Regions from separate parts of the Stenotrophomonas sp. TWI587 genome, predicted to be linked through region 3. Evidence: predicted binding sites of a transcription regulator. Region 3 holds the regulator's gene; each other region holds the start of a gene.
The links. Region 3 encodes FliA, which starts transcription of late flagellar genes. Its sites were predicted from a motif close to TAAAGTTTNNCNNNCNNNGGCCGATAA; they were not measured.
Positions count from the first base shown of each region.

Region 1: the regulator FliA is predicted to act here: its motif matches at 5,337-5,363, upstream of ABE464_RS04320 (methyl-accepting chemotaxis protein).
Region 2: the regulator FliA is predicted to act here: its motif matches at 2,857-2,883, upstream of ABE464_RS13290 (GGDEF domain-containing protein).

Region 1 is NZ_JBDJMW010000002.1:257,484-268,033, forward strand. Features, by position in the region: gene ABE464_RS04290 (alpha/beta hydrolase) at 1-374, opposite strand, end outside; gene ABE464_RS04295 (SDR family oxidoreductase) at 401-1,189, opposite strand; gene ABE464_RS04300 (alkene reductase) at 1,249-2,346, opposite strand; gene ABE464_RS04305 (TetR family transcriptional regulator) at 2,525-3,106, shown strand; gene ABE464_RS04310 (hypothetical protein) at 3,166-3,951, opposite strand; gene ABE464_RS04315 (hypothetical protein) at 4,151-5,254, opposite strand; gene ABE464_RS04320 (methyl-accepting chemotaxis protein) at 5,423-7,915, shown strand; gene ABE464_RS04325 (FAD-dependent oxidoreductase) at 7,973-9,466, opposite strand; gene ABE464_RS04330 (MarR family winged helix-turn-helix transcriptional regulator) at 9,491-10,000, shown strand; gene ABE464_RS04335 (trypsin-like serine protease) at 10,062-10,550, shown strand, end outside.
Region 2 is NZ_JBDJMW010000007.1:158,120-168,669, reverse strand. Features, by position in the region: gene ABE464_RS13305 (oligopeptide:H+ symporter) at 1-975, opposite strand, end outside; gene ABE464_RS13300 (tryptophan 2,3-dioxygenase family protein) at 1,218-2,096, opposite strand; gene ABE464_RS13295 (NAD-dependent epimerase/dehydratase family protein) at 2,168-2,806, opposite strand; gene ABE464_RS13290 (GGDEF domain-containing protein) at 2,940-4,502, shown strand; gene ABE464_RS13285 (sigma-70 family RNA polymerase sigma factor) at 4,548-5,072, shown strand; gene ABE464_RS13280 (hypothetical protein) at 5,083-5,742, shown strand; gene ABE464_RS13275 (DUF808 domain-containing protein) at 5,755-6,666, opposite strand; partial or broken gene ABE464_RS13270 (AarF/UbiB family protein) at 6,833-8,488, shown strand; gene ABE464_RS13265 (phosphoglycerol transferase I) at 8,760-10,550, shown strand, end outside.
Region 3 is NZ_JBDJMW010000001.1:536,705-547,254, forward strand. Features, by position in the region: gene ABE464_RS02465 (STAS domain-containing protein) at 1-151, opposite strand, end outside; gene ABE464_RS02470 (chemotaxis protein CheW) at 229-1,425, opposite strand; gene ABE464_RS02475 (ParA family protein) at 1,422-2,204, opposite strand; partial or broken gene motD (flagellar motor protein MotD) at 2,387-3,217, opposite strand; gene ABE464_RS02485 (flagellar motor protein) at 3,219-3,959, opposite strand; gene ABE464_RS02490 (chemotaxis protein CheA) at 4,039-5,877, opposite strand; gene ABE464_RS02495 (protein phosphatase CheZ) at 5,883-6,497, opposite strand; gene cheY (chemotaxis response regulator CheY) at 6,497-6,889, opposite strand; gene ABE464_RS02505 (RNA polymerase sigma factor FliA) at 6,906-7,652, opposite strand; gene ABE464_RS02510 (MinD/ParA family protein) at 7,649-8,536, opposite strand; gene ABE464_RS02515 (AAA family ATPase) at 8,523-10,178, opposite strand; gene flhA (flagellar biosynthesis protein FlhA) at 10,328-10,550, opposite strand, start outside.

The DNA.
Region 1 (10,550 bases), on a different contig from region 3:
CCCAGCACCACCTGCTCCGCAACGAAGCCGCCGAGCGAGAAGCCGAGCAGATCGATGCGGCCCAAGCCCATCGCGCGAATCAGCGCGATCGTGTCCTGCGCCATTTCCGCGACGCTTACCGGTGCTTTGCCACCTGATCCTCCAATGCCACGATAGTCGATGGCGATGACCCGATGCCGGCTGGCCAGGCCATCCACGATGCGCGGGTCGAAGTTGTCCAACACCGCGCCCCAGTGGTTGAGCATGACCAGCGGGATGCCGTGCCGTGGCCCCAGTCCGCGGTAAGCGAACCGGGTGCCATCGACCTCCAGCGAGCGGGTCGGTGCATTCTCGAACCCGTGCCTGGATTCGGGGAGCGTGCTGGAAAGCGTCATGGTCGCGTACCTGTGGGGTCAGGGCTTCACTCGGTGGGGCGATAGCGTTCCGCCGCCTGCGCCTGCCGGATGTCCGAGAGCAGGCCCTGACGCGATGCGTCCAGCGTGTCCCAGCGTTCGGCCACATGCAGCGGTGGAATGGTGACGGTCTCGCGGCGATCAAAGCCGACCAGCGCCGCATCAACCAGCTCGCCGACATCCATTACCTCCGACAGCGTATTGATGTCGATACCGGCCCGCTCCCAGATCTCGGTACGTGTCGCCGCGGGCAGCACGGCCTGCACATAGACGCCCTTGGGCGACAATTCCAGGGTAAGCCCCTGCGACAGGAACAGCACGAAGGCTTTGGTCGCACCGTAGACGGACATGCCGAACTCCGGCGCCAGCCCGACCACCGAGCCGATGTTGATGATCGCGCCTTCACCGGCGCTGGCCAGCCGTGGTGCAACGGCCGCGGCAAGGCGGGTCAGGGCGAGGGTGTTCAGCGTGATCAGCTGTTCAATGCTGTCGGCCGACTGCTCGGTGAAGCCACCGGATTGGGCGATGCCCGCGTTGTTGATCAGGATGCCGATGCGCGCATCGTCGCGCAGGCGGGTTTCAACGGTGGCCAGGTCGGCGCGCTGGGTGAGGTCGGCCGGCAGTACCTCGACGGCAACACCCGTGTCATGTCGCAGGCGCTCGGCCAGTGCGTCCAACCGCGCCGTGTCGCGCGCGACCAGCACCAGGTCGTGGCCGCGCCGTGCGAAACGTTCGGCGTAAACGGCACCGATGCCGCTCGAGGCGCCGGTGATGAGAACAGCAGGAAGCAGGCTCATGGTATGTCTCTTCAGATGTAATGGGTGAACGTGGGTGCAGCGCTGCGTTTGCGGCCTGCTTACTGCGCAGGCATATCGGTCAGTGCGGGGTAGTCGGTGTAGCCTTCGGCGCCGCCGCCGTACAACGTGGCCGGATTCAATGCATTCAGGGGCGCGCCCGTCTTCAGGCGCTCGACCAGATCGGGATTGCTGATGAAGGCGCGCCCAAAGGCGAACAGGTCCGCCTTGCCCTCGGCAAGCTGCGTACCGGCCAGTTCCAGGTCGTATCCGTTGTTGGCCAGATAGGTCCCCTTGAAGCGACCGCGCAGCCCATCGAAGTTGAAGGGTGCGACGTCGCGCGGGCCCCCTGTCGCGCCTTCGACCACATGCAGATAGACGATGCCCTGCGCGCTGAGCTGATCGACGAGGTAGTCGTACTGCGGCTGCGGGTCGCTGACCGTGGCAATGGCGTTGGCCGGGGAGACCGGCGAGATACGCACGCCTGTGCGATCGGCACCGATCTCGGCTGCCACGGCGGCCGTGACCTCCAGCAGCAGGCGCGCACGGTTTTCGATCGAGCCGCCGTAGGCGTCGGTGCGCTGGTTGGCACCGTCCTTGAGGAACTGTTCGAGCAGGTAGCCGTTCGCGCCGTGGATCTCCACGCCATCGAACCCGGCGGCGATCGCATTGGCGGCGGCCTTGCGGAAGTCGTTGACGATGGCGGGCAGCTCGTCGATCTCCAGAGCGCGCGGCTCGGACACATCGACAAAGCCGTTGTGGACGAAGGTCTTGGTCTGCGCCCGGATGGCCGAGGCGGACACCGGCGCGGCGTTGCCGGGCTGCAGATCCACGTGCGAGATGCGGCCCACGTGCCACAGCTGCACGAAGATGCGTCCGCCGCGCGCGTGCACGGCGTCGGTGACCTTGCGCCAGCCATCGATCTGATCCTGCGTGTACAGCCCCGGGGTGTCCTGATAGCCCTGGGCCTGCGGCGAGATCTGGGTGGCCTCGGTGATGATCAGGCCGGCCGAGGCGCGCTGGGCGTAGTAGGTGGCTGCAAGCGGGCTGGGCACGAGGCCGGCACCGGCGCGGTTGCGCGTCAGTGGTGCCATCACGATGCGGTTGGCCAACGTGATCGGGCCAAGGGGGTAGGGCTGGAAAAGGGGCGAGGTCGTCATGGTCGGTGCGATGTCGTGATCGTTGAGGGGTGGCGCCGGCGGGCAGGGAGTCGTGCCGCCTTGGAGTGCCACAATGATGATGACCGTAATCTTAGATGTCAATGGTTTGATGATGGTTGTCATCTATTCGTGCTAAAGTGCGCTCCTATCGATTCAGGGCATCAAGAGACAACGGGTCATGAAGGTCACCAAGGCACAGGCGCAGGCCAACCGGGCGCACATCGTTGAGACCGCCTCCACGCTGTTCCGGGAGCGGGGCTACGACGGGGTGGGCGTGGCAGACCTGATGGCGGCTGCGGGCTTTACCCACGGCGGCTTCTACAAGCACTTCGGCTCCAAGGCCGACCTGATGGCCGAGGCAGCCAGCTGCGGCCTGGCGAAATCGGCCGATGCCGCGGCCGACATGGACCTGGCCAGCTTCATGAGCTACTACCTCTCCCGGCAGCATCGTGACGCGCCAGGCCAGGGGTGCACCATGTCAGCGCTGTGCACCGACGCGGCGCGTCAGCCGGAGCCGGTCAAGGCGGCTTTCGCGGCAGGTATCGAGGCGCAGCTGGCGGTCTCTCCTTTCCCGGAGGGGCAGATCGACGGCGCCACGGCCGAAAAGGCGCGTGCGCGGCGTATCGCCCTGATGGCCCAGGCGGTTGGCGCCATGGTGTTGTCCAGGTCCTGCCCGGACGATTCGCCGCTGGCAGATGAAATCCTGGAGGTGTGCCGGGCGGACGTGCTGGCGCGCCTGTCAGGCGTGCCCATTCGCTGACGCGTGCTGGGGCCACCGTCCCCAGCGGTAGCGCAGTGATGCGGTGAGTGGGATGACTCTCAGTCGCTGCGCGTTGCCTCAAAGCGGTAGGGATCACCCTGATCCGCAAAGCGCAGCAAGTAGCGCGCAACGCGCGTCTTGCCATCGGACAGCACGTAGTCCACCTGCAGGCCGGTCGGATGGTTTTCCTGCTCCGCGCCGAGGTAGGTGGCGCTCGGATAGCTGAAGCCGCCATGGGGCGCTTCCCGTACGCCTGCACAGCTGGCAAACAGCGGCGGCAGGGTGTACAGACGCTCACCATGCAACAGCAGCACCGCTGTGTAGCGGACGGCGGTGCCACTGCTGGAGTAGTGCATATCCAGGCAAACCGACGTGCCGCGCTGCCAGGCCGTTACGGCCGCCAGGCTCTCCGGGTCGATCGTCGTCTCACTGGCACTGGGCCACTGCGGTGACGCCAGGCTCACGGCGCGGCTCATTGGCCAACGCCGCGCGCCCACCATCAACGCCTGGCCATCAAAGGCAACATCAAGGCCGCCCTTGGGGGGCGTCATGGGCAGGTCGCCGGGCGTGGTCCACAACGGTTGGTCGTAGCGGCGCAGCGCCTGGTGCATCGAGGTCGCCCAGAGGCATTGACGGGGTGATTCCGTGCAGGGCATGGCCAGCGACGTTCCCGATTCCGGAAACAGGGCGCCGCCGAGTGAGCGGTAGAAATCGCTATAGTCGGTAAACATGACAGGCGCGGCATGGGCTGCTGCTGGCAGGCACACGCTCAGCAGCACAGCCAACGCACGGGGGAAGGGGAACGGAGTGCTTTCCATGTGGGTAGTGGGCAACGCATCCAACATCATTGTCTCATCCAGCTCGATTGGAACCTTGCAGCGACGATCCCTGCAACCTGCCTCACTGCACCGGGTTCTGGCACGGTCATGCCGGGGGTCCACGGAGGAGTGGCTGACAATGTCAGCAACTGCTTCCACCGATGCAGCCAGTGCAGCCGCGTCAGGTGGGTCCGCCTCTGGCCGAGCCTGTTCCCGCCTGCCTCGCCTAGAAGTAAAACCCGATGTTGAGGTTGAACCGGGAGTGCCAGCCTGTGGCTGCGCCGTCATCGATCCCGACCCCATTGCCGCCGGCAAACCACATGTTCTTGCCGGCGATCCAGTCAGCGTATGTCAGCATCGCGCCCTTCTGCACACTGCAGCCGGTGACGTTCTGCCAGGAGTTCCGCAGCTGCGGAGCATCCTGCACGGGCAAGGTCATGCTCAGGTTGTTGTAGCAGGTGACGTTGTCCAGCCAGCGCGTCTTGCCGAAGGAATAGGCCACGTTGGCGGTGGGGACGTCGGCCTCTGCCACGATCTCGAACGGCGCAAGGAAAGCCGACATGGCGATGCGATCGCTCGGGATGCTGTAGCGGTAGCGCGCCCACTGCAGCTGTGTGGTCCAGCTGTCGCGCGTCCACTGCGCGTGCACGGCCGCCGCATGATGGCCGTAACGCTGCCCGGTCCGCACGTTCTCAACCCGTCCACTGAAAGCAGAGCCGCCCAGCAGCAGGTCGCCGCCGGCCCAGGCCTGGCTGTGTTCGTAACGCAGGTGCAGCCTCTCGCGCTCGCGGTAGGGCAGTGTGTCTGTCTGGGCCACGTCGAAGGAGTAGCGATCACTGCGCGCGCCGGTGCCGTATTCGTCGCCGGCGAACCAGCCGAGGTGCCACTGGTCTGCGCCATCGCGGTGACGGATCACAATGCCGGGGTCGTAGTCATCCTCGATGCCCAGGTAATAGCCGGAGCCAAACCAGAAACTCTGCGCGGCAAAGGGCAACAGCCCGAACGGAACCTGCTGGATCCCGGCCTGCACGACGGTGTCCTCGCTCGCGTTCCAGCCGAGATACGCATGATGCACGGCATCGAACCCGTCATACCAGCGGTACTGCGCGGACAGGAACAGCGGGCCTGCACCGGCGTCGATATCGGCACGCAGCAGCTCCAGCTGCAAGCGGCTGGTGGGGCCGTAGTCCAGCCAGCCATAGTTGAAGCGCACCGCGCCGCCGATGTCCACGTGCGGTTCTGTTGTCGAGGTGGATTCAGCAGCGTGCGCCGCAGAGGAAAGGGTCGCGATCAACGCGAAGGTCAGCGACAGCGTGGAACGGTTTTTCATGGCAGTGGAACACGTAGATCGCAGAAACAACGGCGCGCACTATAGCCTGCGTTCTCTTGTCACGCGCATCTCGAATGGTTCTTAAAGAACGTCGCCTTCACGCCGTTATCGCATGACGGTGCACTGCGTCCATTCCGGACCGTGGCCATTTTCTTTCGAGTGCCATCCATGGGTTTATCGTTGATTCGCCGTGACAGTGTCGCCGTACGTCTGATGTTCGGTACCGGCCTGCTCGCATTGGCCTGTTTCACCTTTACCGCGGTGGTCATCTACTGGCGGAGCAGTGATGCGCTGTCGACGTCAGCGCAGGACATGCTGCGCGAGGTGGCGCGGCATGAGGCGCGCAACATCTCCAGCGAGCTTGAGTTGGGCTTCGATACCGCCGCGTCTCTGGCCAACGCGCTACGCACGCAGCACACTGATCCGCGCTTCAGCCGCGAGACCGCAGCGGTCGTGCTGCGCGAGCAGCTGCGTGCGCACAAGGACTGGCTCGGCATCAGCAGCACCTGGGAGCCGGACGCCTTCGATGGCAAGGATAGTGCGTTCGCCGACACCGAGGGCCATGATTTCAGCGGACGGTTCATGGCCTATTGGTCGTGGCAGAACGGAACGCTCGTGCGCGAGACGTTGCGTGACTACGACGTCCCGGGTGTCGGCGACTGGTACCTGAAGAGCCGCAACACCCATCGGCCCAATGTCATCGAGCCCTACGTCTACCCGCTTGCCGGCGTGGACACGCTGATGACCACGTTGAGTACGCCGATCATGGACGGCGAGCGCTTCCTGGGCACGGTCAACGTGACCCTGGCGCTGGACGCGCTGCAGAAGCGCATCGCCCAGCTGCATCCGTTGGGAGTGGGCGAGGCCAGCTTGCTGTCGCCGGCAGGCGCGGTCATGGCCAGCGCCGATGCGTCGGAGGTCGGCAAGATCCGTGACGACGCCGACACGCGCCGGGTTCTGGACGTCACCCGCAAGGGCGAGGTGATCGCCGATCAGGTCAGTGTGCGTGGTGTCGACTCGCTGCGTGTGGTGGTGCCGCTGCGTCTGGGCGATGCGCCGGAAGTCTTCGCGCTGGGCATCACGGTCCCCACGAGCCATGTGATGGCGCCGGCGAGGTCACTGCTGATGGTGATCATCGTGGTGGGCCTGCTCTCGGCGGTGTTGTTGTGTGCAGCGCTGTTCCTGTTGATCCGCCGCCAGGTGCTTGCGCCGCTGGCCGAGGCGGTGCGTGTTTCCGGTGCGGTCGCCTCCGGGCGCCTGGACAGCCGGATTGAACCGCGCCGCATGGACGAGATGGGCCAGCTGCTGCAGTCGATGGGGCATCTCCAGAATCAGCTGCGCAGCGTGATCGATGCCCAGGGCGAAATGGCCACGCGCCATGACCAGGGGGAGATGGGGTACCAGATGGAGGCATCCGCGTTCCCGGGTGACTACGGACGTATGGTGGCCGGCACCAACGCACTGGTGGCCGCGCATGTCCAGGTGCAGCGCCAGCTGGTGGAGGTGATGTCGCGTTATGCGGTGGGTGACATGACCGTGGACATGCCGACGCTGCCTGGCGAAAAGGCCGCCATCAGCGACGCGATGGTGGTGACCAAGCGAAATCTGCAGGCCATCAACACCCAGATTCTGGCGCTGGCCCAGGCGGCTGCCGCCGGCGATTTCAGCAAGCGCGGCGACGCACAGGCGTTCTCGCACGACTTCCGCGGCATGGTGGACGGCCTGAATGCCCTGATGCAGACCACCGACACCAACCTGGCCGAGCTGTCGCGTGTGCTGCGCGCCATTGCCGCCGGCGACCTCAGCATCCGCATGGTCGGCGACTTCAAGGGTGTCTTTGCGCAGATGCGGGATGACGCCGATGCGACGGTGGATCAGCTGACCGCCATTGTCGGCCGCATCCAGCAGAGCAGCGGTGCGATCAATCTGGCCGCCAGCGAGATCGTGGCCGGTAATGACGATCTGTCACGCCGTACCGAACAGCAGGCGGCCAGCCTGGAAGAGACTGCTGCGTCGATGGAGGAGCTGACCTCCACGGTGCGCCAGAACGCCGACCATGCGCGCAAGGCAGACGAGCTGGTGCAGAGCACCGCTCGCGTTGCCGGGCAGGGCGGCGAGGTAGTCGCCGAGGTGGTCACCACGATGGCGGGGATCGAGACGTCGTCGCGACGCATCGCTGACATCATTTCGGTCATCGACGGTATTGCGTTCCAGACCAACATCCTGGCGCTGAATGCCGCCGTGGAAGCGGCCCGTGCCGGTGAGCAGGGCCGAGGCTTTGCCGTGGTGGCCAGCGAAGTGCGTACTCTGGCACAGCGGTCGGCGGATGCCGCGCGCGAGATCAAGAGCCTGATCGAAGACTCTGTGGGCCAGGTGGAGGGCGGTGCGGCGATGGTGCGCCGTGCGGGCACCACCATGGAGGAGATCGTCGCCTCCGTGCAGCAGGTCACCCAGATCATGGCCGAGATCTCCGCAGCGTCGCAGGAACAGAGCGCCGGCATCGAGCAGGTCAGCCAGACCGTGATCCAGATGGACGAGGCCACCCAGCAGAATGCAGCGCTGGTGGAAGAAGCCAACGCTGCAGCTCGATCGATGGAGAGCCAATCTCAGGCGCTCCAAGCGGCGGTGGCGATCTTCAAGCTGGGTGACGCGCGCCGCTGACCGGTGCTGGATAAGGGCCGGATGCTCAGCGTATCCGGCTCGTCACGTGCGGTTGTTTCAACGGCGCGGCGGCATCACCCCGTCGAGATGCGCGCTCAGCGTCTCGATCTCCTGCTCGCGGACCACTGCCGCGACGTAACCATCCGGCCGCACCAGTACCCACTCGCCCGGCTGCAGGCCATAAGCACCGGCGAAGTGTCCCTGCGTATCCCACAGATCGCCGCACTGGCCGATAACGTGGACGTGCAGTTCCTTCCGCGCGAATGAATCGGCACGGGGGGTTTCGTAACCAAGCAGCGTCCAATGCGGACCGCGCAGCACCTCAAACAGGCGCGTTGGCTGCCCACCCGCGCCCTGCAATGGGGCGTCGGGAGCGCGGCTGCCCGGCGCAATGCGTCCGATACGGGGCTCGACGGGTAGCGAGAGCGGTGAATCCGGGTACCCGAAATCGAGCTGCTGGACCTCCCGACCGCGTCGATTGTCGCCGCGGCGGGCGTGGTCGAGCAGTTTCGTCGCAAGCCCAAGCATCGCGGCTGCAACAGGGCGGCGCTCTTCTTCGTAGGTGTCCAGCAGGGTCTGCGGTGCCCCCTGCAGCACGGCGGCCAGCTTCCATCCCAAGTTGTAGGCATCCTGGGCACTGGTGTTGAGCCCCTGTCCGCCGGTGGGGGGATGCGTGTGGGCGGCGTCGCCGACGAGGAAGGCCCGGCCGACACGGTAACGATCGGCGAGTCGGGCGTTCATCTGGTACGCCGAGGCCCACTCGACCTCTAGAACCGCAATATCATCCCGCCCGGTGCGCTCACGTACCATGGCCGCCAGCCCCGCCGCCGAGAGATCCACCTCGCCCTCCAAGGGCACCGGGGCCTGTAGCTGGAACAGCGCGGTTCCCATCAGTGGACACAGCGAGATGCGCTGCCCCATGTCCTCTTCGTTGAAGGTGTGCCAAGCATCGCGAGGCAGCCCTTGCAGCACGATGTCAGCCACCACTGCACGCACGCCCAAGGTCTTGCCGGGGAACCCGATATCGAGTGCGTGACGCACGATGCTGCGGCCGCCGTCAGCGCCGATCAGATAGCGTGTGCGGAGCGTCTGCTCGCCCAGAGAGGTGGCAAGACGCAGGGTCACGCCATCGGCGTCCTGCTCGACACCGATCAGTGCATGCCCGAAGTCGACCCGGTGCCCCAGCGCCGCGAGGTGGTCGCGCATAACGCACTCGGTCAGGAACTGCGGCACCATCAGCGGCCGCCGATAGGGTTCGGCGGGTGTGGCTGGCGACGCCTCCACCATGACCGTGTCCGTACGGGTGCCATCGGCGTGATGTAACCGGGAGACAGGGTAGGCCCCGCCCGCCGCGAACAGCTGATTGACGATGCCCATGTCTTCGAAGATTTCCTGGCTACGCGGCTGGATACCCTTGCCACGCGACCCATGGAACGGGTGTTCCCGCTGCTCCACCAGGCGGAATGCAACGCCACGGCGGGCCAATTCGATGGCCAGGGTGAGGCCGGCTGCGCCGGCGCCACAGATCACTACGTCAGGGGTATTGCCCATTGCATCGCTCCAGGTATGTGTAATATGCACTTACTTGAAGGGGATGCTATGCCGGTGAAAAAGAAGGTGCAAGATACACATAATTCGGCCGAGTTGAGGTCGCTTCACCTCTCGATGGTCAGCCTCGCCAGCGTGATGAACCGTCCGCGCAACGATGAACGGCTGATCCAGGAGGCTGGCGTGACGCTGGACCAGGCTTTGTTCCGGCTGCTGGTGGTGATCGAACGCGTCGGGCCGATCGGGGTGGTTGAGCTGGCCGATCGCCTGGGCCGGGATTACACGACCATCAGCCGTCAGGTGGCCAAGCTGGCTGCGATGGAGCTGGTCACGCGTCGCGGTAACCCACAGGACCGCCGCATCCGTGAGGCGACCATTACGCCGAAGGGCAAGGACATGACGGACCGGTTGGATGCCGCACGTGAGCGGATCGGCCGGGAGATCTTCGCCTCCTGGCCAGCGCAGGATGTATCGGAGCTGGTGCGTTTGATGGCAAAGTTCGCCAGCGCGCTGGAAGCCCGTGAGCGCGAGCCGTAACGGTACCCACGCGTCGCAGGGCATCTGGACCCCGCTGTCTGAACCTCACAAGGCATCACCAATGAAGGGATTTCTGCTGATCGGGATGCTGCTCGCAGTGTCTTCGACCGCCCATGCCATCGTCGTCCGTCATGACGTGGATGATGCGCATTACCGCGTTCCCGCCACCGAGTTTCCCGCCCTCGTGGACATGCCCGGCGAGGGCCACGGCGCGTTGATCGCGCCGCAGTGGGTGCTGACCGCCGCGCACACGCTGCCCATGCATGCCGATCTCAAGCAGGTGGTGATCAACGGAACGGCCCGGGACGTCGAGCGCGTTGTCGTCCACCCCGGCTACAGGACGCTGCCGCAGACACTGATCGATCAGGCGATGGCCAGTGGCGAGGCAATGCTGATCGTGGTGTTTCTCGCATCGGGCGACGATGTTGCGCTGATCAGGCTGAAGGCACCGGTGACCGACGTTGCGCCGGTGGCTATCTACAGTGGCACCGACGAGGCCGGTCAGATCGCGAAGATTCTGGGAAAGGGGGCCACGGGAACGGGCGCCACC
Region 2 (10,550 bases), on a different contig from region 3:
CTCGCGGTTGACGATGCGGTCGGCCAGGAAGGTGAAGGAGCTGCCGGCCTGCTCGAAGAACATCCAGAACAGCACGTTGAACACGAAGATCACCAGCATCGCGATGACCTTGTCGCGGCTCACGCTGCCGCCACGGACACCTTCGATCAGCAGCATCACCGCCGGCACCACGAACAGCGCCATCAGCAGGGCCTGCAGGGCCTGTGCGTCGATGGTGAGCAGGAAGTAGAACAGCGGGATGCCGATGATGGCGCCCAGCACGGCCACCATGCCCACGCGGCCGACACTCTCCTGGCCCGGGGCCGGTTCGCCAATGCCCTTGAGCTGGCGACGGCCCAACCAGAACCAGACCAGGCTGACCAGCATGCCCACGCCGGCGGAGATGAACACCACCTGGTAATGCGGCATCGCATCGGTACCGAAGATCTCACGGGCAAGCCAGCCGGTGATCACCGGGGCGATCATCGCACCGAGGTTGATGCCCATGTAGAAGATCGTGAAGCCCGAATCGCGGCGCACGTCGCCCTGCAGGTACAGCTTGCCGACCAGGGTCGAAATGATCGGCTTGAACAGACCGTTGCCGACGATGATGGTCGCCAGGCCGAGCTTGAACAGCAGCTCGGTCGGCGAGGCCAGCATGAACAGGCCGACCGCCATGAACAGCGCGCCCAGCAGGATCGACCGCTGGAAGCCGATCAGTTTGTCAGCGACATAGCCGCCGAAGATGGCACCGGCATACACCAGCGCCAGGTAGGCGCCATACAACTCGCTTGCCGGCTTCTCACCGGAGGCCTCGCCGCCATGGAACTGGGCCACGATGTACAACACCATCGCCCACCGGATGCCGTAGAACGCAAAGCGTTCCCAGAATTCGGCCATGAACAGCATCCACAAGGGACGCGGATGGCCCAAGAGGGTCTTGAACTCCGGCAACGCCGGTTCGGGAACGGATTTCGCGGCGGCGTCTACGCTCATGCGGGATTCCTGGGTTCGGTGGAAGACATGCACGTCCGATGTGCGAAACAACTCGGGAGAATCCCAGAACAAACGCGTTCACGTCAAATACACGCCGATGCCCGCAGCTGGCGGCACGGTCGCTGAACTTGCATCTGAAACTGCCGGGGTGAAACCGCCAGCGCAGCAATGGCGGGGCTTGCCGCGCGATACGGGTAATGGAGGCGCCAAATATGAATAGGCTTATTGGCGCCCGTGATCGGTTACGCGTCCGGCGGCATCGGGTCGTCGTTGCGGATCGTGGTGCGCACCTGGAACAGTTCCGGGAAGAAGGTCAGCTCCAGCGCCTGGCGCAGGAACCCGACCCCGCTGGAGCCGCCGGTGCCGCGCTTGAACCCGATCACCCGCATCACGGTGCGCATGTGGCGGAAGCGCCACAGCTGGAAGGCGGTCTCCAGATCGACCAGGTCTTCGCACAGCGAATACTCGCGCCAGAAGCGGTCGGTGTTCTGGTAGATCCGCTCGAACACCGGGTGCAGCGCATCGTCGGCCACGTGCGGCTGCTGCCAGTCGCGGCCCTGATAGCCGGCCGGGACCGGATGGCCGAAGCGGGCCAGATAGCGCAGGAACTCCTCGTACAGGCTGGGGGCATCAAGCACCTCCTGCAGTTGGGCCTGGCCGGCCGGATCGTGCGAGAACACCTGCAGCATCTGCGCGTTCTTGTTGCCCAGCAGGAACTCGATGTAGCGGTACTGCAGCGATTGGAAGCCCGAGGACGGACCCAGCACATCGCGGAAGCCCATGTACTCCGAGGGGGTCAGCGTCTCCAGCACCGACCACTGCTCGGTCAGCTGGCGCAGCACCTGCTTGCTGCGCGCCAGTACCTTGCGGCACTGCCAGACCTCATCGCGCTGCAGAAAGCCGATCGCCGCGCGCAGCTCGTGCGCCAACAGCTTGAGCCACAGCTCCGAGGTCTGGTGCTGGATGATGAACAGCATTTCGTCATGGTGCGGCGGGTTGGACAGCGGCTGCTGGGCCGACAGCAGCTGATCCAGGCGCAGGTAACCGCCGTAGGTCAGCCGCCCCTCCAGATCGGTGTGGATACCAGCTTCGAGATCGCGTTGGTTCTTGTCGACGGACATGGCAGGGACCGCTTGAGGGGCAGAAAGGGTAGCGCAGTGGCCGGGGAGCCGCGCATCCGGCCGTCAGCGGCTCACCGTTCCACCAGCTCGACCGAACCGACGATGGTCACGCCCGGCGTCGGCGCCAGAGCTGCTTCGACCAGCGCGGCCGCGATGATCCCGGCCGGGTTGATCCGCCAGGCACGCGGCAGGACCGGGCCCAGTACGCCCAGCACCAGGCTGGCCAGATGCTCGCCGGTACGTCGCTCGGCACGCTCGCCCCCGATCAGCCCCGGGCGGACCAGGGTCAGCGAGGGGTAGCCCAGTGCCCGCAGGTCCTGCTCCAGCCGGCCTTTGACCTGGTTGTAGAAAATCCGCGAGCCCGCATCGGCGCCCATCGCAGAGTTCAACGCGAAGGCATGCGCGCCTTGCGCCCGCGCCAGCCGCGCTACCGCCAGCGGCGCGTCATGGTCGACCCGTGCGAAGGCCGCCTGGCTGCCGGCCTGCTTGATCGTGGTGCCCAGCGCGCAGATCACGGCATCCACGGCCCACCACTCGGCCTCGGCCGGCAGCTGCGCGAAGTCCACGACTGGATTGACCAGCGCGGGATCGGTGATGCCCACCGGGCGTCGGGTCGGCGCAACCACCGCATCGCAGCGCGGGTCCTCCAGCAACTGCCGCAACACGTGGCTGCCGACCAATCCGGTCGCGCCCACCAGCATCACCTTCATCGCACTCTCCTGCCTGGCTCGTGCTTACCATCCTGCCATGCAGGATCGGTTCAAGCGTGACCGGACTGCGCCGATACTGTTCCAACCTCTCCACCGCTCCGGCCCCCGGCCGTGCCCTGCAAGGACCTGCCGCATGACGGACCCGCACGACCCTCCCCCCGGCCCCGGCACTGCTGTCGGGCGGCTGCTGTCGCGGCGGCAGAGCGTGGGGACCGCGGTGGAGACGCGCAGTGAACCGGCCCCGGTCCTGAAGGGCGGCAGCAGCGCGATGCTGCAGCGCCTGTTTGCCGGGATCGACAGCCCCGAGCCCCTGCTGGCCGCGTTTGCCAATGGCATGTCCACCCTGCCCGGCGAGCTGGGCGACATGGGCCTGCGCCTGCAATCGGCGCAACGCAGCGGCGACTGGGTCAGCTACGGCCGCGCGATGCGCCAGCTGATCGACAAGTACATCCGCACCATCGAACAGGAAACGCCGGACGGCCAGCCCGACAGCCTGCGCCTGCGCGAGCTGCTGCGGCACACCCTCGGGGTGACCGTGGCCAGCCTGCTGCAGAACATGCCCGAGCTGCGCGAGGAGCCTGGGCAGCTTGCCGGCGAGGTGCATCGCTGGCATCCCGGCCAACCGCTGCAGCCGATCGAAGTGCGGCTGCGCGAGCTCTCCCATCAGATCGGCGTGCGCAGCGATGGCTGGCAGGAGCAGCAGGAGCTGCTGCTGAGCCTGTTCGATCTGCTGCTGGACAACATCGGCGAGCTGCTCGATGACAGCAGCTGGCTGCACGGCCAGGTGCACGCGGTGCGCTCGCTGATCGGCGGCCCGCTCGATCGCGACTCGGTGGAACAGGCGCGCGCCAACCTGCGCGAGGTGATCTACAAGCAGGGCCTGCTCAAGCAGGGGATCGTGGAATCCAAAGCGGCGATGAAGAACGTCATGGGCGGCTTCATCGAGCGCCTGGATGGCATGGCGGTCAGCACCGGCGAATACCACGATCGCATCAGCAGCTATGCGCTGGCCCTGAAGGAAGCCCGCAGCATCGCCGATCTCAATCAGCTGCTGCAGGACGTGCTGGTGGATACCGGCCGGGTGCAGGAACAGGCGTTGCAGGCACGCGACCACCTGGGCAATGCACGCCGCGAGGTGGAGCAGGCCGAGCAGCGCATCGCCGAGCTGGAGCAGGAGTTGCGTGATGTTTCCGGGTTGGTCCGCACCGATCCGTTGACCGGTGCGCTCAACCGGCGCGGGCTGGATGAACTGCTTGAGCGTGAGATGGCACGCGCGGCGCGCCACGGTCATCCGCTGGCACTGGCGCTGCTCGACCTGGACAATTTCCACCAGACCAACACCCAGTACGGCCACGCCGGCGGCGATGCGGTGCTGCGCCATCTGGTCGAGGTCTGCCAGCTGCACCTGCGCAGCAGCGATGCGATCGCACGGCTGGGCGGTGACGAGTTCATCCTGCTGCTGCCGGAAACGCCGGCGGCGGACAGCATGTCCACGCTGCTGCGGCTGCAGCGCTCGCTGGCACAGCGGCCGTTGCCGCTGGACGAACAACGCGTGCCGGTGCATTTCAGTGCCGGTCTGGCGCAATGGCTGCCCGGCGAAGCGGCGGACGCGCTGTTGCGCCGTGCCGATACCGCGCTGTATGCGGCCAAGCGCGTCGGCAAGAACCGCGTGCAGGCTGCCGAGCCGGCGCGCTGATCCGGTGGCTGTGATATCCGGCGCCCTGGCGCGAATCACCCGGGTATGGACATGACCCTGCCCCGCGCCGCCCACGATCCACGCGCGCGCTTCGCCGCGCTGCTGGAGCAGCACCGCGGCATTGTGTTGAAGGTGGCGCGTGGCTACTGCCACCACCCGGAGGATCGACTGGATCTGGTCCAGGAGATCAGCGTGCAGGCGTGGGCCGCGTTCGAGGCGTTCGATCCGTCGCGGGCACGCTTCTCGACCTGGCTGTACCGGGTGGCGCTCAATGTGGCGATCTCGCAATGGCGTCGCCAGCAGCACCGGCAGGGCCACCACGCACCATTGGACGACGATCTGCCCGCGGTGGACGACGCCGCCCCGCCCGAACAGCGCCACGCGCTGCGCCAGCTGGAGTTCGCCATCCACGCGCTGCCACCGCTGGACCGCGCCCTGATGCTGCTGCACCTGGACGACCACGACCATCGGCAGATGGCCGAGGTGCTGGGCATCAGCATCGCCAATGTTTCCACCCGCCTGCACCGGGTGCGCCAGCAGCTGCGTACCCGCTTGAACCCCACCGACTGAGGGAACCGCCATGCAACCGGATGAACTCAAGCAGCTGTGGAACCGCAGCAACGACGCCACCGATGCGCAGGAAGCGTTTGCGCTGGATGCATGGCGCAGCCATCGGCAGCGCGCCGTGCAGCATCAGTTGGGTGTCTTCAGCCTGTGGCAGTGGCTGCAGCTGGCGATGTGGCTGGCCGTGGCGGTGTACTGCGGCAGCCAGTGGTGGCAGCAACCGCCGCTGGCGGTGATGCTCAGTGCGCTGTCGCTGCACGCGTACTGCATCGCGGCCATCATCGTCAGCATCACCCGCCTGCAGCGCCGACGACAGCTGCACCCCACCCATACGGTGCTGGAGCAGTCGCATCACCTGGCCACGCTGCGCTGGCACACCGCGCTGACCGAGCTGCTGCTCGGCCTGCCGTGGTGCTGGCTGTGGCTGTCGGTACCGGTGCTGGTGGCCTGGCAGGCTTGGCGCGTGGATCTGGGCGCCGTCGCCGCGCCGTGGCTGCTGGTATCGCTGGGTGCGGGAACCTTGGCCATGATCGCCGCGATGGTGGCTGCACGGCGCTGGGTGCGGCGCGCGCCGAGCTCACCGCGGCTGCAGCGCGCGATCGATGTGCTCTCCGGGCACCGGCTGGCGCGTGCCCGCGCCGAACTGGAGGCCCTGCGCGGGTGGGAATCGGCCTGAGCTGGCCGAGCCTCAGTGCGCGGGCTTGGCTCCGCGCAGCTTCTGGAATGCGGTGACCACGCCCAGCACCACCGCGCCGATCACCACGCCGACGATCACGTTGCCCAGCGCGTTGATCAACCAGCCCCAGCTGCCATCGCCCCCCATCTCCAGAATGGCGTGATGCAGCGGCGCGATGCTGTGCACCAGGATGCCGCCGCCGACCAGGAACATGGCCGCGGTGCCAGCCACCGAGAGGAACTTCATCAACCACGGTGCGGCCACCAGCAGGCCCCGGCCGATCGCGGCCAGCGCAGCCCCCTTGTTGGACAGGTACAGACCCAGATCGTCGAGTTTGACGATGCCGGCGACCAGGCCGTAGACGAACACCGTCATCGCCAGCGCGATCACCACCAGGGCGGTGACCTGGTTGAGGAAGGGAGCGCTGGACACTACGCCCAGCGACAACACGATGATCTCGGCCGAGAGGATGAAGTCGGTGCGGATCGCGCCCTTCACCTTGTCCTTCTCCCACGCGACCATGTCCACCTTCTCGTCGGCCAGGGCCTTGACCCGTTCGGCCTTGCGCTGTTCATCCTCATCGCGCGAGTGCAGGAAGCGGTGCGCCAGCTTCTCCACACCCTCGTAGCAGAGGAACGCACCGCCGATCATCATCAGCGGGGTGATCGCCCAGGGCAGCCAGGCGCTGATCGCCAGCGCGGCCGGTACCAGGATCGCCTTGTTCACCAGCGAGCCCTTGGCGACCGCCCAGACCACCGGCAGCTCCCGGTTGGCGCTCACGCCGGTCACCTGTTGGGCGTTCAGCGCCAGGTCGTCGCCGAGTACGCCGGCGGTTTTCTTGGCCGCGACCTTGGTCAGCACCGCCACGTCATCCAGCAGGGACGCAATATCATCGAGCAACGCGAACAGACTGGCACCGGCCATGGTGGATCCAAAGGAGGAAGCGGGAGCGCCGATTCTGACCGATCCGCGCCCTTGCGCGGTAGCGGGTGCGGATTCACCATCCCACCACCGCCGCCCGGCCACACTGCCGGTGATCGTCGCCCCGGAGTCCTGCTTGAACACCACGCCCGTCGTCCCCGGTTCGCCGTCGCTGGTCAAGGGCATGAACCGCCGCAGCCAGATCCTGCGCCTGCTGTTGCGCTACCGTAATTCCGGCGTGTTTTCCGGCATGAACCTGGACGCGCGCGCGGTCCACGATGTGCCGCCGGACGGCAATCCGGAGCAGTTCGTCACGGATCTTGAGTCACTGGGGCCGACCTTCGTCAAACTGGGCCAGATGCTTTCCACCCGCCCGGACATGGTGCCGGTGGAGTTCGCCACGGCGCTGGAGCGCATGCAGGAGAAGGTCGCGCCGATCCCGGTCGAGCGCATCTCGGCCATCATCGAACAGGAGCTCGGTGCCTCGGTCTCCAAGCTGTTCGCCAGCTTCGACCCGGTTCCACTGGGCTGCGCCTCGATCGCCCAGGTGCACCGCGCGGAGCTGCACGATGGCCGCCAGGTGGCGGTCAAAGTACAGAAGCCTGAGGTCGCCGCACAGCTGCGCTCGGACCTGGAGGTGCTGCGCAGCTTCGCGCTGGCCGCTGACCACCTCACCCAGGTGGGCCGTCGCGTGCGCCTGCGCGACTGGCTCAACGAGTTTGCCAAAACGCTGATGCAGGAGCTGGACTACCAGGCCGAAGCGGAGAACCTGCAGCGCTTCGGGCAGCACCTCAAGCCGTTCAAGCCGCTGTGGGTGCCACAGCCGGTCTGGGACTACTGCAGCCACCGCGTGCTGACCATGGAGCTGGCCCAGGGCGTGCGCGTGGACATGATTCCCGACGTACGCCGCACCGAGCAGCCGATGGCCCCGCTCGCCGCTGCATTGATCCGCGGGTATGTCGACCAGATCTTCGTGCATGGTGAAATCCATGCCGATCCGCACCCGGGCAATCTGCGTGTGACACCGGCGGGTCGCCTGGCGATCTTCGACCTGGGCATGGTCGCGCACATGCCCCCGCGGCTGCGCGAGCGGCTGCTCAAACTGCTGTTCGCGGCAGTGGATGGTCGCGGCGAGGAAGTCGCCGATGAGATCATCGGCATCAGTACGCGGCTGGAGTTCTTCGATGAAGAGCGCTATCTGCGTGAGACCGGGCAGATCATCGCGCGCTATGCCGCCAACAGCAGCTTCTCCGAGGGCCGCGTGGTGCTGGATCTGGTGCGCATCGCCACCGCCAGCGGCCTGCGTACCCCGCCGGAGTTGAGCCTGCTCGGCAAGGCACTGCTGAATCTGGAAACCGTGTGCCGGCTGCTGTCGCCGGACCTGGACACCCGCCGCATCGTGGAGAAACAGCTGCAGCACGTGATGCGTGCACGCCTGAAGAAATCGCTGTCTGCGGCCAATCTCGCCAGCGAGGCCATGGAGATGCAGCAGCTGCTGCGCGATGGGCCGCGCAAGATGACCGACATCCTCGCGCTGCTCGCCGAAAATCGCCTGCAGATGAAGGTCACCGGGCTGGAAGAATCACGCCTGATGGAGAACCTGCAGAAAATCGCCAACCGCGTCTCTGCCGGCATCGTCACCGCCGCACTGATACTCGCTGCGGCGATGATGATGAAGGTCGATACCGGCTGGCATCTGTTCGGCTATCCGGCGATCGCATTCACCTTGATGTTGATCGGCGTGGTCCTCGGATTGGGCATCATCCTCAGTGCGCTGATCTTTGATCGTCGCGCACGCTCCAAGGAAGAACGCGGGCACCGGTAACACGTTCGCACGCACGTCACGCCTTCAGCCGACCCTGAGCACGCGCGATGCAGTGCAGCATCGCGCGCGCTTCTTCACGCGCGTTTTACGTCGCATATCGCAGTGCGAAGCGGGATGTTCGTTGTCGTTTTCAACAAACATTTCAGTCAGGTTCGTGCAGGCATGATCGAGTCATCGGCTTGTCATGCATGTGTGGTTGGGACAGCCGGTCGGATGGGACATACGTCGTCATGGCGTCCATCACCACCTGTCTCCACTGCCAAAAGTGCTTATGCTCTGGATCCTGCTGCTGTCACTGTTGCTGCTCGCCTGGCTGTTCCTCGCATCTGACAAGTGGGTGTGGTGGAAGGCAAGCCTCATGTCATTGCTGCTGCTGACCCTCAGTGCGTGGTGGTTGATCAACAAGTTGTCCGGTGACGGTCTCAATGCCGCCACGCTGTACCACCTCGGCGCGGACATGGAAGGCGCCGGTGTCGCCGACTTCAAGCACTACATCGCCGGCTTCATCGCGCTGGCCCTGGTCTCGCTCACCCCCTTGCTGCTGGCGCGCCTGCGTCCTCGGCGCCGCCCCGCGCATGGCAAGGCGGTGTTTGCCGGCTTCATGGCCATGTGGTTCGTCGCCATCGTGGTGAGCCCGCTGTACAGCGATGCCCAGCGTCTGTACCAGCAGATGCGCCCGGTGGACTACAGCATGGTCAAGGCCGAATACCGCGTGCCGACGCAGCCGCTGACCAAGCCGCGCAACATCGTGTGGATCTACGGCGAAAGCCTGGAGCGCACCTATCTCAATGAAGAAACCTTCCCGGACCTGATGCCCAACATCAACCGGCTGGCCGCGCAGTCGCTGGACGTGCGCGGGCTGGTGTCGGCCGAAGGCGGTGGCTGGACCATCGCCGGCCTGGTCTCCTCGATGTGCGGTGTGCCGCTGACGACCGCCAAGGAAGACGAAAACAGCATGGGCCGGATGGGCAGCTTCCTGCCCGAAGCGGTCTGCCTGGGCGACTACCTCAAGCAGCAGGGCTACACCAATCACTACCTGGGCGGGGCCAACGGCCAGTTCGCCGGCAAGGGCCAGTTCCTGGCCACGCATGGCTTCGATACCGTTGACGACCTGGCCTGGTTCAAGCAGCAGAAGATCACCCGCGCGCATTTCTCGCCGTGGGGCTTGCATGACGATGTGCTGCTGGACAAAGCCTACGACCGTTTCGTGCAGCTCTCGCGCAAGGGCGAGCCGTTCATGCTCACCACGCTGACCATGGACACCCATCATCCTGCGGGTCACCTGCCGGTAGCCTGCAAGGGCACCCGCTACAAGAGCGAGCATGGCAACATCGGCATGCTCAATGCGCTCAAGTGCACCGACGGGCTGATCGCCAAGCTGGTCGACCGCATCCAGGCCAGCCCGTATGGCGAAGACACCTTGATCGTGATCGCCTCCGATCACCTGGCCATGCCGAACGATCTCAGCCACATCCTGGCCAAGCAGGACCGCGAGAACCTGCTGCTGTTCCTGGGCAAGGACATCGCCCCGCGCCAGCTGACCGCGCCGGCCGGTTCGACGCTGGATTCGGGTGCCACCCTGTTGAGCCTGATCGATCCGGCCATCGATTCGATCGGCTTCGGCCGCTCGCTGCTGCATCCGGAGCGCTCGGACAGTGCCAGTGCCGCCGTGTTCCGTGACAACGGCAAGGACTATCCGCGGTACCTGGCGTTCTCGCGCTCGCTGTGGCTGGGCGACAAGACCCGACAGCTGCGCATCGATGACGACAACCAGGTGGTGATCGGCCTGCAGCATGTGCAGCCGCCGGTGCTGCTGGAGTACGACAAGCACTGGGACCTGAAATCGGTCTACCTGGAGAACACCTCCAAGCAGTTCGATCTGGCAGACCCGTCCAATACGCTGGCCTACGTGGATCGCTGCACCGCATTCGAAGACGGCTCGGCCGATGGCGACTGGTGCGCGATGCTGGTCAACCAGGACAAGGGCATCAAGCTGTTCCGCGATGACCAGCTGCGCGGTGGCGTGGCGGTGGACGGCCCGCTGGATCCGTTCAACGGCCCG
Region 3 (10,550 bases):
ACAGCACCTGCACCGAGGCGGTATGGATACGGCCAACCTGGCTGGCATCCAGCGTCAGATCGCCTTCCTGGTCCACCAGGGGGGCCAAACGTGTTTTGAGCTCGGTGCTGGTCTCGATACCGAGATCATCACCCAGTGCGACAGTGCTCATCTTTGCTCCGGACAAACGGTTCCGAGGTCTATAACGGCCTAAACCAACAAAGCTTTAGGGGAGCTGCCGGTTCCCGGTCAGTTCAACAGCTGCGTCGCATCCAGCAGGATCATCGGCTGGGCGGTCACGCGCGCCACGCCGCGGAACAGGTCGTTGGAAATCTGGCAGATGCGGGCGGTATCGGGCGGCTCGATCTGCGAGTCGGTGAGGTTGGCGACGTCTTCCACGGCCGAGACGCGCAGGCCCATGGTTTCGCCGTTCTCCTCCAGCACCACGATGCGGGTGTTGGCATCGTTGATGATCGCACTGCTGCCCAGATGGATGCCCAGATCCATCACCGGGACGACCTGGCCACGCAGGTTCATGATGCCGAGCATCTCCGGCGCGGTGCCGCGCAACGGCAACAGCGGCACGGGCAGGACGACCTCCTGCACCTTGAGCAGTTCCAGCGCATAGGCCTGGGCGCCACAGCGCAGGCGCAGCCAGCGCGAGGTGCGCTCGCTGGCCCGCCGGTTCTCGCGCGGGCTGGAGGCCGGGTCGCGGGCCTGCCGTTGCAGCTCTTCCCAGCTGCCAGGGCGGCTGTGAGCCAACGTGGGCGTCTTGGCGCGGATGCTGGGGGCAAGTGGCATGGCAGGCATGGTGCGGGCGGTGGGAGCCGGTGGGGAGGCAGGGGCGGGCGGTAGTACCACCGCGGAGGGTGCCACGTCCTCACCGGCGGTCATCAGGCCGCTCAACGACGGGTCGTTGCGGACTTCGTCGAGCAGGTCATCGAAACCGGGAGCGGTCACTGCGGCAGGTGCGACGACCGGCGCCGTCTCGTACACGACCTCTGGCGGCAGATCGTCCCAGCTGGGGCGATCCTCGTCCTTGGCCAACGTCATCGCACCGCTGAGCGAGGGATCGTTGCGGACCTCGTCAAGCAGGTCGTCGAAGCCCGGCGCGGGTGCAATGGCCTCGACTGCTGCGGCGGCCACCGGGGCGTCGGTCTCGTAGACCACCTCCGGCGGCAGGTCGTTCCAGTCCGGGCGGGCATCATCGGCGGTGCCCGCGCTGGTATCGGGCAGTGTCATCAGGCCGCTGAGCGAGGGATCGTTGCGGACCTCGTCCAGCAGATCGTCCAGCACGGCCGAGGGCATGGCGACCGGCGCGGCCACGACGGCTGGCGCTTCGCCCGCACCGAGCGACGCCGCCGGTGACGGTGCGTCCGCGGGTGCCGGGACGGCGTCGCCGAGCAGCTGTTCCAGGTAATCATCCAGTACGCCGGCCGTGTTCATGCCGCGCGCTCCATCTGCTGCGCGTCGTCGGCCAGGATCCATTCCAGCGCACGCCGATAGGCAGCCAAACCGCGACCCGGGTAATCCTCGGACTGGGGCGGCATGGTCAGGCTGGCGGCATTGCAGATGCGGGTGTCGACCGGAATCGCGTCTTCCCACACCCGCTGGCCGTGCTTGTCCTGCATCAGCTTGACGGTTTCGTTGCCAGCGCGGGTGCGGCGGTCGAACAGGGTCGGCAGGATCGACATCGGCAACGGGCGGCGACGCGAACGTTCGACCATTTCGCCGGTCCGCACCATGCCGTCCAGGCCGTGCAGCGCCAGCGGTTCGGCCTGGGTCGGGATGATCAGGCGGTCGGCCGCGGCAAGGGCGTTGATCATCAGCAGGCCCAGGGTCGGGGCGCAGTCCAGCAGGATGTAGTCGTGCTGGCCCTGGTGGCGGGCGAGCGCGTTCTGCAGCGCCAGGCCGAGGCCGGGCTGGTTCGCGCTGCGGCGCTCCAGCGTGGCCAGTGCCGCCTGCGCGCAGACGTAGTCCAGGCCGGGAATGCTGCTGTGGTGGGCCAGCGTGGCCAGCTCGGCCGGCGGCGCGCCGAACAGCTCCAGCACGCCCTGCGGCGGTGGATCCAGCGGCACGCCGAAGGCCCGGGTCAGCGACGAATGCGGATCCAGATCGATCAACAGCACGCGGTGGCCCTGCGTGGCCAGACCACGGCCGAGCGCGAGCGTCGTGGTGGTCTTGCCCACGCCGCCTTTCTGATTGGCAACAGCCCAGATACGCATGCGGTTCACTCCTTCATTGCAGACGGAACGGCGGCGCCAACACGGCTGCCGGCCGGCACCGGTGGCAACTGCACCGGTGCGATGGGGGTAACAGGGGAGGTACGGGCGGCGCTCGGTGCGGCGGCCGTATCGGCCGGCTCGGCATCGGCACTGAGCCGGTCGGTGATCGGGTCGACGCCTGCAGCGGTGTCGGCGAGGATGATCACCATGACCCGCCGATTGCGGTTGCGGCCGTCGGCGCTGGCATTGCTCTGGCGCGGCCGGAACTGGCCGTACCCGACCATCGCCAGCCGTGCCGGTTGCAGTCCCTGGTCGGCGAACAGATGCACCACGCTGGCCGCACGCGCGGCGGACAGTTCCCAGTTGGAGGGAAACAGCGCCGTGGCGATCGGGATGTTGTCGGTGTGGCCTTCCACGCGCACGCCGTTGGGCGCATCGCGCAGCACCTGGGCGAGGGTGGACAGGGTCTCGCGCGCATGCACGTCCAGCGTGGCCGATGCGGTGGGGAACAGGATGTCGCTGTTGATCTCCACTTCGATCCACAGCTCGGTGCGGCGCACGGTGATCATGCCGCGCTCGATCAAGGGGGCCAGGGTGGCGGTCAGCTTGTCGGCGATGCCGTTGAGCTGGCGCTCGGCGCGCTGCAGCTGTTCCTGGTTGCGCATGGAGACGGGCATGCGCATCTGCGAGGCCATCGCCGGCAGCAGGGTGGGGTCGTTGCTGGGCGCGGGAGCGGACGGCCCGACTTTGGTCCCGGCCTTGATCACCGAGGGGCTGTCCCAGCCGCCGCCCTGGACCTGCTGGTTGCCGACCTGCACCGGGTTGATGGTGCGCGGCGCGCCACCGAAAGCGGTGGTGAGGGCGTCGGCCATGATCCGGTACTTGCCCTCGTTGAGCGAGGAGATGGCGTACATCACCACGAAGAAGGCGAGCAGCAGCGTCATGAGGTCGGCATAGGGGATAGCCCAGGCCTCATGGTTGGCATGTTCTTCGTGGTGCTTGCGGCGGGCCATGTCAGTGCAGGAACCCGGACAGGTTGGTTTCGATGTTGCGCGGGTTTTCACCCTGGGCGATGGAGATCAGCCCTTCGATGATCATCTCGCGGTCGCGGCTGTTGTGGTGGATCACGCTCTTGAGCTTGGCCGAGACCGGCAGGAACAGCAGGTTCGCCGAGGCGATGCCGTAGATGGTGGCGGTGAAGGCGGCGGCGATGCCGTGGCCGAGCTTGCTCGGGTCGGCGAGGTTCTTCATCACCGCGATCAGGCCGAGCACGGCGCCGATGATGCCCAGCGTCGGCGCATAGATGCCCATGCCCTCGAACACCTTGGAGGCGGCCAGATCCTGGCTCTCCTGGCTGCTCAGCTCGATTTCCATCATGTGCCGGATGGTCTCCGGCTCCACACCGTCCACCAGCAGCTGCAGGCCCTTGCGCAGGAACGGGTCGTCCTGGGCATCGACCTGGGCTTCCAGGCCGAGCAGGCCCTGGCGGCGGGCGATGTTGCTCCACTCCACGATCTGCTGGATCAGGTGCCGGCGGTCGCTGCTCGGCGGCAGGATCACCCACTTCACGATCTTGAAGGCATGCTTGAACACGGCCGGCGAGGTGTGCAGCAGGATCGATGCGATGGTGCCGACGATGACGATCACGAAGGCGGCCGGCGACCACAGCGACGCCAGACCGGCCCCCTTGAGGATGCTGCCGCCGACCAGTGAGGCCAGCGCGAGGAAAAGTCCAATGAGGCTGAGTCTGTCCATGGGTCCGTTATCGGCTTGTGTGAATGGGACTTGAGACGCCGAAGGAATCCACTGATGCGGCGGTCACACTTTCACGCGGTCAATCGTGGTTGGTGCGCAGCCCGTCCACGTCCAGAATCAGCGCCATGCGGCCGTCACCGATGAGGGTGGCGCCGGCATAGCCACGCAGTCCGCGCAGCGCCTTGGGCAGCGGCTTGATCACCACTTCCTCGCGGCCGCGGACCTGGTCGACCACCAGACCGAAGCGGGCTTCACCGGCCTGCAGCACCACGATGGTCAGCAGCGAGGACGGCATCGGCTCCACATCCAGCCAGTGGCGCAGATCCACCAGGGCAAGCGTGTGCGATTTGCGGTCCAGCACGGCGCGGCCGTCGAACCACCCCAGCGAGGTGTTGGGGGCGTGCAGCACCTCCATCACGCGGGCCAGGGGCAGGGCGTAGACGTCCTCGCCGGCCTGTACCAGCAGGGTCGGCAGGATGGCCAAGGTGAGCGGCACGCGGATCATGAAGCGGCTGCCGCGGCCCAGCTCGGACTGGATCTGGATCTGGCCACTGAGCTCGCGGATGCGCGACTGGACCACGTCCATGCCCACGCCGCGGCCGGAGATGTCGGTCACCTGCTGCTTGGTGGAGAATCCGGGCAGGAACACCAGGTGCAGGCATTCCTCGCTGCTCAGGCGGGCGGCGGCTTCCGGGTCGATCAGGCCCTTCTCGCGCGCCTTCTGGCGCAGACGTTCCGGATCGATGCCCGCGCCGTCGTCCTGCACTTCGATGCTGACGTAGTCGCCTTCCTGCTGGGCCGACAGGCGTACGTGGCCGCTGCGCGGCTTGCCCTGGGCTTCACGCAGGTCCGGCATTTCCACGCCGTGGTCGATCGCGTTGCGGACCAGATGGACCAGCGGATCGGCGAGTGCTTCGACCAGGTTGCGGTCCAGCTCGGTTTCCGCGCCGATCAGTTCCAGCTCCACTTCCTTCTTCAGCGAGCGCGCGACATCGCGCGCCACCTTCGGGAAGCGCGAGAACACCTTGCCGACCGGCTGCATGCGGGTGCGCATCACCGCCGACTGCAGGCGGGCGGTGGCAATGTCCAGGGTGGAGACCGCGCGGTCCAGCTCTTCATCGTGCAGGCGTGCGCGCAGGGTCTTGAGGCGGTTGCGCGAGAGCACCAGCTCGCCGATCAGGTTGACGATCGCATCCAGGCGCTTGGTGTCCACGCGCACGGTGTGCTCGGCCTCGGCGACCGGTTTGTTGGGCGCCGGCTTGTTGGCGGCAGGCGCGGCGGGCGCAGCTACTGCACGTGGCGCCGGTGCCGGCGCGGCCGTCACGGCCTTGGCACCGGGTGCCGCGCCGCCGTGCAGCTGGTCGAGCAGGGATTCGAACTCGTCCTCGCTGATCATGCCGTCGTCTTTCCTGGCGGCGACCGCGGTCGGTGCGGCACCGCCATGCAGCTGGTCCAGCAACGCTTCGAATTCATCGTCGGTGATCAGCTCACCGCTGCTGGGGCCGGCCGCGGCACTCGGTGCCGCCGCCGGAGTGGCCGGGCCGTTGACGTCGAACTGTGCGATCAGCTCCGGCGGGGCATAGCCCGGCTCGGTGCCGGCCGAGACCGAATCCAGCATCGACTGCAGGTAGTCCAGCGACTGCTGGGCCGCATCGAAGTGATGGGCCTGCAGCGTGGCTTGGCCCGAGCGCGCCATGCCGAGGGTTTCCTCGGCGGCATGGCACAGCTCGACCATCGCCTGGATGCCGAGGAAGCCCGCGCCGCCCTTGAGCGTGTGGAACCCGCGGAACACGGCGTTGAGCTGGTCACCGTCCTGGGGCGCCTGCTCCAGCGACACCAGCTGTTCGCCGAGGCGATCCAGAATCTCCTGGGCCTCGAGGATGAAGTCGGCAGCGATATCGTCCGGAACAGCACTCATGATCGTTAAAGTCCCAAATCGGAGAGCAGGTCGTCAGCGTCGACCTGTGAAACCTGGTGGCGGTCCAGACCGGTCACGGCCGGGCCGGCCAGGCCGTTGTCGCGCTTGTGCGCGGTGTCGTCCTGCGGCGGCAGCCCGAGTGCACCGAAGCCCTCATGCACGCGACGCACGATGCCCACCACGCGGCGGATGATCTGCCCGGTGAGATCCTGGTAGCTCTGGCTGAGGGCGATCTCGGTCAGGTTGTGGCGTATGCGGTCCAGCTGCTGGTCCTGGTCGGCCGTCAAGCCATTGGCGCGCAGCTGCTCAGTGAGCGTGCGGCATTCTTCGGCCAGGTCCAGGGTGCGGTGGGTGGCCTGTTCGGTCATCGCCACCACGTGATCCAGGCGTGCGCAGGCATCGTCCAGTTCGCCGGCTTCGCTGGGCAGGCTGGGCAGCTCGCCCAGCGCCTGGCCCAGCTCGCGGGCGAGCCGGTTCAACCCGGCCATCATCGGCTGGGTGCGCAGTGCGGCGAGTGCGTCGATTTCCTGACGCCACGCCGCTTCGTCGCCTGATTCCAGCGCGGCCAGTGCATCCTGCAGGCGCTGCACCAGCGCTGATTTGTCGCTCAGGGTTTCCATCAGGCGCTCGCCGCCAGACGCTCGAAGATCTTGCCGAGCTTTTCTTCCAGGGTCTGGGCGGTGAACGGCTTGATGATGTAGCCGTTGACGCCGTTCTGGGCCGCTTCGATGATCTGCTCGCGCTTGGCTTCAGCGGTCACCATCAACACCGGCAGCGTCTTGAGCTTGGCGTCGGCGCGGATGGCCTTGAGCAGGTCGATGCCCGTCATCACCGGCATGTTCCAGTCGGTGACCACGAAATCGAACGGCTGGCTCTGCAACAGCATCAGCGCGGCATGCCCGTCCTCGGCTTCGGCCGTGTTGGTGAAGCCCAGATCGCCCAGCAGGTTCTTGACGATACGACGCATGGTCGAAAAATCGTCGACGATCAGGATACGCATGTTCTTGTCCAAAGCTCTTTCCTCGGTCTTAATGGTTCTCGAGGCCGGCGTCGGCCGCCTCGAAGATTTTCAGTCGGCCACGCAGGCGCAATACGGCCTGGCCATGGATCTGGCACACGCGCGATTCGCTGACGCCCAACACGGCGCCGATCTCTTTCAGGTTCAGTTCCTGCTCGTAGTACAGCGACAGGACCAGCTGTTCGCGCTCGGGCAGCAGCCCGATCGCGTTGCCCAGCTCCCGCCCGAACTCACCGCGCTCCAGCACCTGCTGCGGGGTCGGGCCGCCCTGGGCGACGGTGTCCAGCTCGCCCTGGTCTTCGATCCGTGATTCCAGGCTCAGCACCTGGCCGCGCGAGGCATCTTCCATCAGGCGCAGATAGTCGGGCAGCGGCATGTCCATCGCGGCGGCCACTTCCGTGGCGCTGGCGGCACGGCCGGTGCTCTGTTCGAGCCGGCGGATGGTGGCGGCGGCGTCGCGGGCCCGGCGATGGACCGAGCGCGGCACCCAGTCACCACGGCGGATCTCATCGATCATCGAGCCACGGATGCGGATCGAGGCATAGGTCTCGAACGAGGCGCCCTGGTCGGCGTCGTAGCTGCGCGACGCTTCGATCAGGCCCATCATGCCGGCCTGGATCAGGTCGTCCACTTCCACGCTCGCCGGCAGGCGTGCCGCCAGGTGATGGGCGATACGGCGGACCAGGTCGGAGTGCTGGGCAATGCACTCGTTCGCGGCGACCCGCTGGACCTCTTTGTACTGTGCGGCGCCTTTCATGCGGTCACCCCGCGTTGCTTGAGGATGCGTTCCAGGAAGAACTCGACGCCGCCACGTGGCTCGGTCGGGGCCTGCCAGCGTGCGGTACGGCGTGCGATCTCGGTCAATGCCAGCGCCGAGGGGCTGGACGGGTAGGCCTTCACCACCGGCTGCTGGCGCTGGACCGACAGGCGCAGCCAGTCGTCCTGCGGCACACAGCCCAGGTAGTTGAGCGACACATCGGCGAGGAACTTCTCGCAGACGCGGGTCAGCTTCTCGTACAGCACCCGGCCTTCATTCGGGTCGCGCACCATGTTGGCGACCACCTGGATCCGGTCCACGCCGCGTTCGCGCGAGAGCACCTTGATCAAGGCGTAGGCGTCGGTGATCGAGGCCGGCTCATCGCAGACCACGACGACGGTGTCCTGGGCGGCCTGGCAGAAGGTCAGCACGCCGTCGGTGATGCCCGCGGCCGTGTCCACGACCATGATGTCCAGTTCGCGCTCCAGCTCGGAGAACACGTTGACCAGGCCGATGTGCTCGGCCTGCTGCAGCTCGGCCATGTTGCGGCGGCCCGAGGCGGCCGGCACCACCAGCACGCCGCCGGGGCCTTCGATGATGACCTCCTCCAGCGTGCAGCGCCCGGCGACCAGGTCGGCCAGGGTCACCGTCGGCTTCAGGCCCAGGATCACATCGACGTTGGCCAGGGCCAGGTCGGCATCCAGCAGCAGGGTGCGTTTGCCCATGCTCGCCAGCGCCACGGCCAGATTGGCCGAAACGTTCGTTTTGCCCACGCCGCCCTTGCCGCCGGTGACGGCGATGGTGCGGACCGGGCCCAGCGGCTGGCTTCGGGTAGCCGACAACGGGAAGGTCTGGGTCAGCTTGGCGTACTCACGCGACGGCATGGTTCAACTCCGGGTTGCAGGGCATATCGGCCGCGCGGCGCAAATCTTCAAGGCGAAGTACAAGATTGGCCGCACTGGCACGGTGCAGGTCTTCAGGAACGTCCTGGCCATCGGTGACCCAGGTGATCGGCAGGCGGTGGTCGACGGCCACCGACAGGGCGGTACCGAAGCGACCGGTCTCGTCCAGCTTGCTCAGCACCACACCCTGCGGGTTGGCGGCGCTGAAGCGGCGGACCACCTCGTCCATGTCGCCGAAACTGGTGTTGGCCGGCAGTACCAGCAGGGTGCGGATCTGCTCGGCGGCCCGCAGCCACTGCAGCTGGGCGGCCAGCGCACGGTCGCGCGGGCCCAGGCCGGCGGTGTCGATCAGGACCAGCTTGTAGTCCTTCAGGCGTTCCAGCAGCTGGTTCAGATCGCTTCCACTGCTGGCCTCGTGGACGGCGATGCCGAGCTGGCGGCCGAAGCCGTACAGCTGCTCGCGGGCGCCGATGCGGCCGGTATCGGTGGTGACCAGGGCCACATCGCGGGCGGCATGGGCTTCGGCGAAGCGCGAGGCCAGCTTGGCGATGGTGGTGGTCTTGCCGGCACCGGTGGGGCCGACCAGGGCGATCACGCCGCCCGCTTCGAGCGGGTCGACCGGGGCGATCGGCAGCTTCTTGGACAGCAACCCCAACATCAGGCCACGGCCACGGTGGGCTTCGGTGTCCAGCGGGATCTGCATGGCCACGTCGCGGCTGATACCGGCATCGAAGCCATATTCGTCCATCAGGTCCAGTGCGGCGGCGCGTACCGGCGAGCCGCGCAGGCGCTCGTCGGTGAAGCGGTGCATTTCACGCTCGATGACGTGGCGCATGCCGGCCACTTCGTGACGCAGCTGGCGGATTTCTTCGTCGTCGCGCGGGATCAGGGCCAGGTCCGGCACGCTGGCCACGACCGGTGCCGGTTCGTTGGCGGCGGCAGCGGTGGTCACCGGCAACGGCAGCGGCAGCGCCGGCGGTACGGCGGTGGCCACGATCGCGGCCGGGGCGAGCACGGCCGCGGCCGGCAATGCGGGCTCGTCCATTTCATCCAGGGGCGGATCGATCACGAAACGGGCGCGGTTGATCGGGGCCGGCGCGGGAACAGCCTCCACCGGCTCGGCGGGCGAGGCTGCCGCGGCCTGCTCGACATTGAACGGCGCGAAGATCTGCTCCGGCAGCGACGGTTCGTTGACAGCCGGGTTGAGGCCGGCGCGGGCCAGGGTGGCGGCGAAGCCATCACTGCCGCGCGGCGGCACCACTTCGTGGGCGGTATCGAGCGTGCGACCGGTCGCGCCGACAGCGGCGCGGGCCAGGGCGGCAACGGCCGAGGTGGTGGCCGCGACCGGCTCGGGCGTGGCAACCGGGGTCTTGCGACGGGTCACCGCCGCGATCACGGCATCGGCGGCGCTGCGCGGGCGCGGGGCCGGCGGCGGAGCGACGTCCTTGCGGGCCGCTTCCAGGGCACGCTGCACGGCGCCTTCATCGTAGTTCGCCGCCGCCACGATCTCGACACCTTCCGCGATCCGGCGGTTGGACAGGATCACGGCGTCCGGACCGTGTTCCTTGCGCACCAGGTTCATGGCCGAGCGCATATCGGAGGCGACGAAGCGTTTGATTTTCATGCTGTGGTACCGGGACTGGGGCGGCGGAGTGGTGGAAGGGAAACGCTGGTTGTCGGTGGTCTGCACGGTCAGGGATTCCCTTTATTTCCTGCTGCGGTGAATTCGAATGAGGTGTCTGTTTTCTGTCGCGGTGCCGTCGGGCGCCTGGCTCAACTGATCGTGCCGACCAGCTTCAACCGTTTGTCCTCGGGCACCTCGCTGTAGGCAAGTACGGACAGCGAGGGGACGCTGTGGCGTACCAGCCGTGCCAGCGCGGCACGTACCGGGCCGGGGACCAGCACGACCGCCGGCTCGTTCTTCGCTTCCTGCTTGCCGACACATTCGGCCAGGCTTTGATGCAGTCGCTCGGCGAGTCCGGGTTCCAGCGCGGCG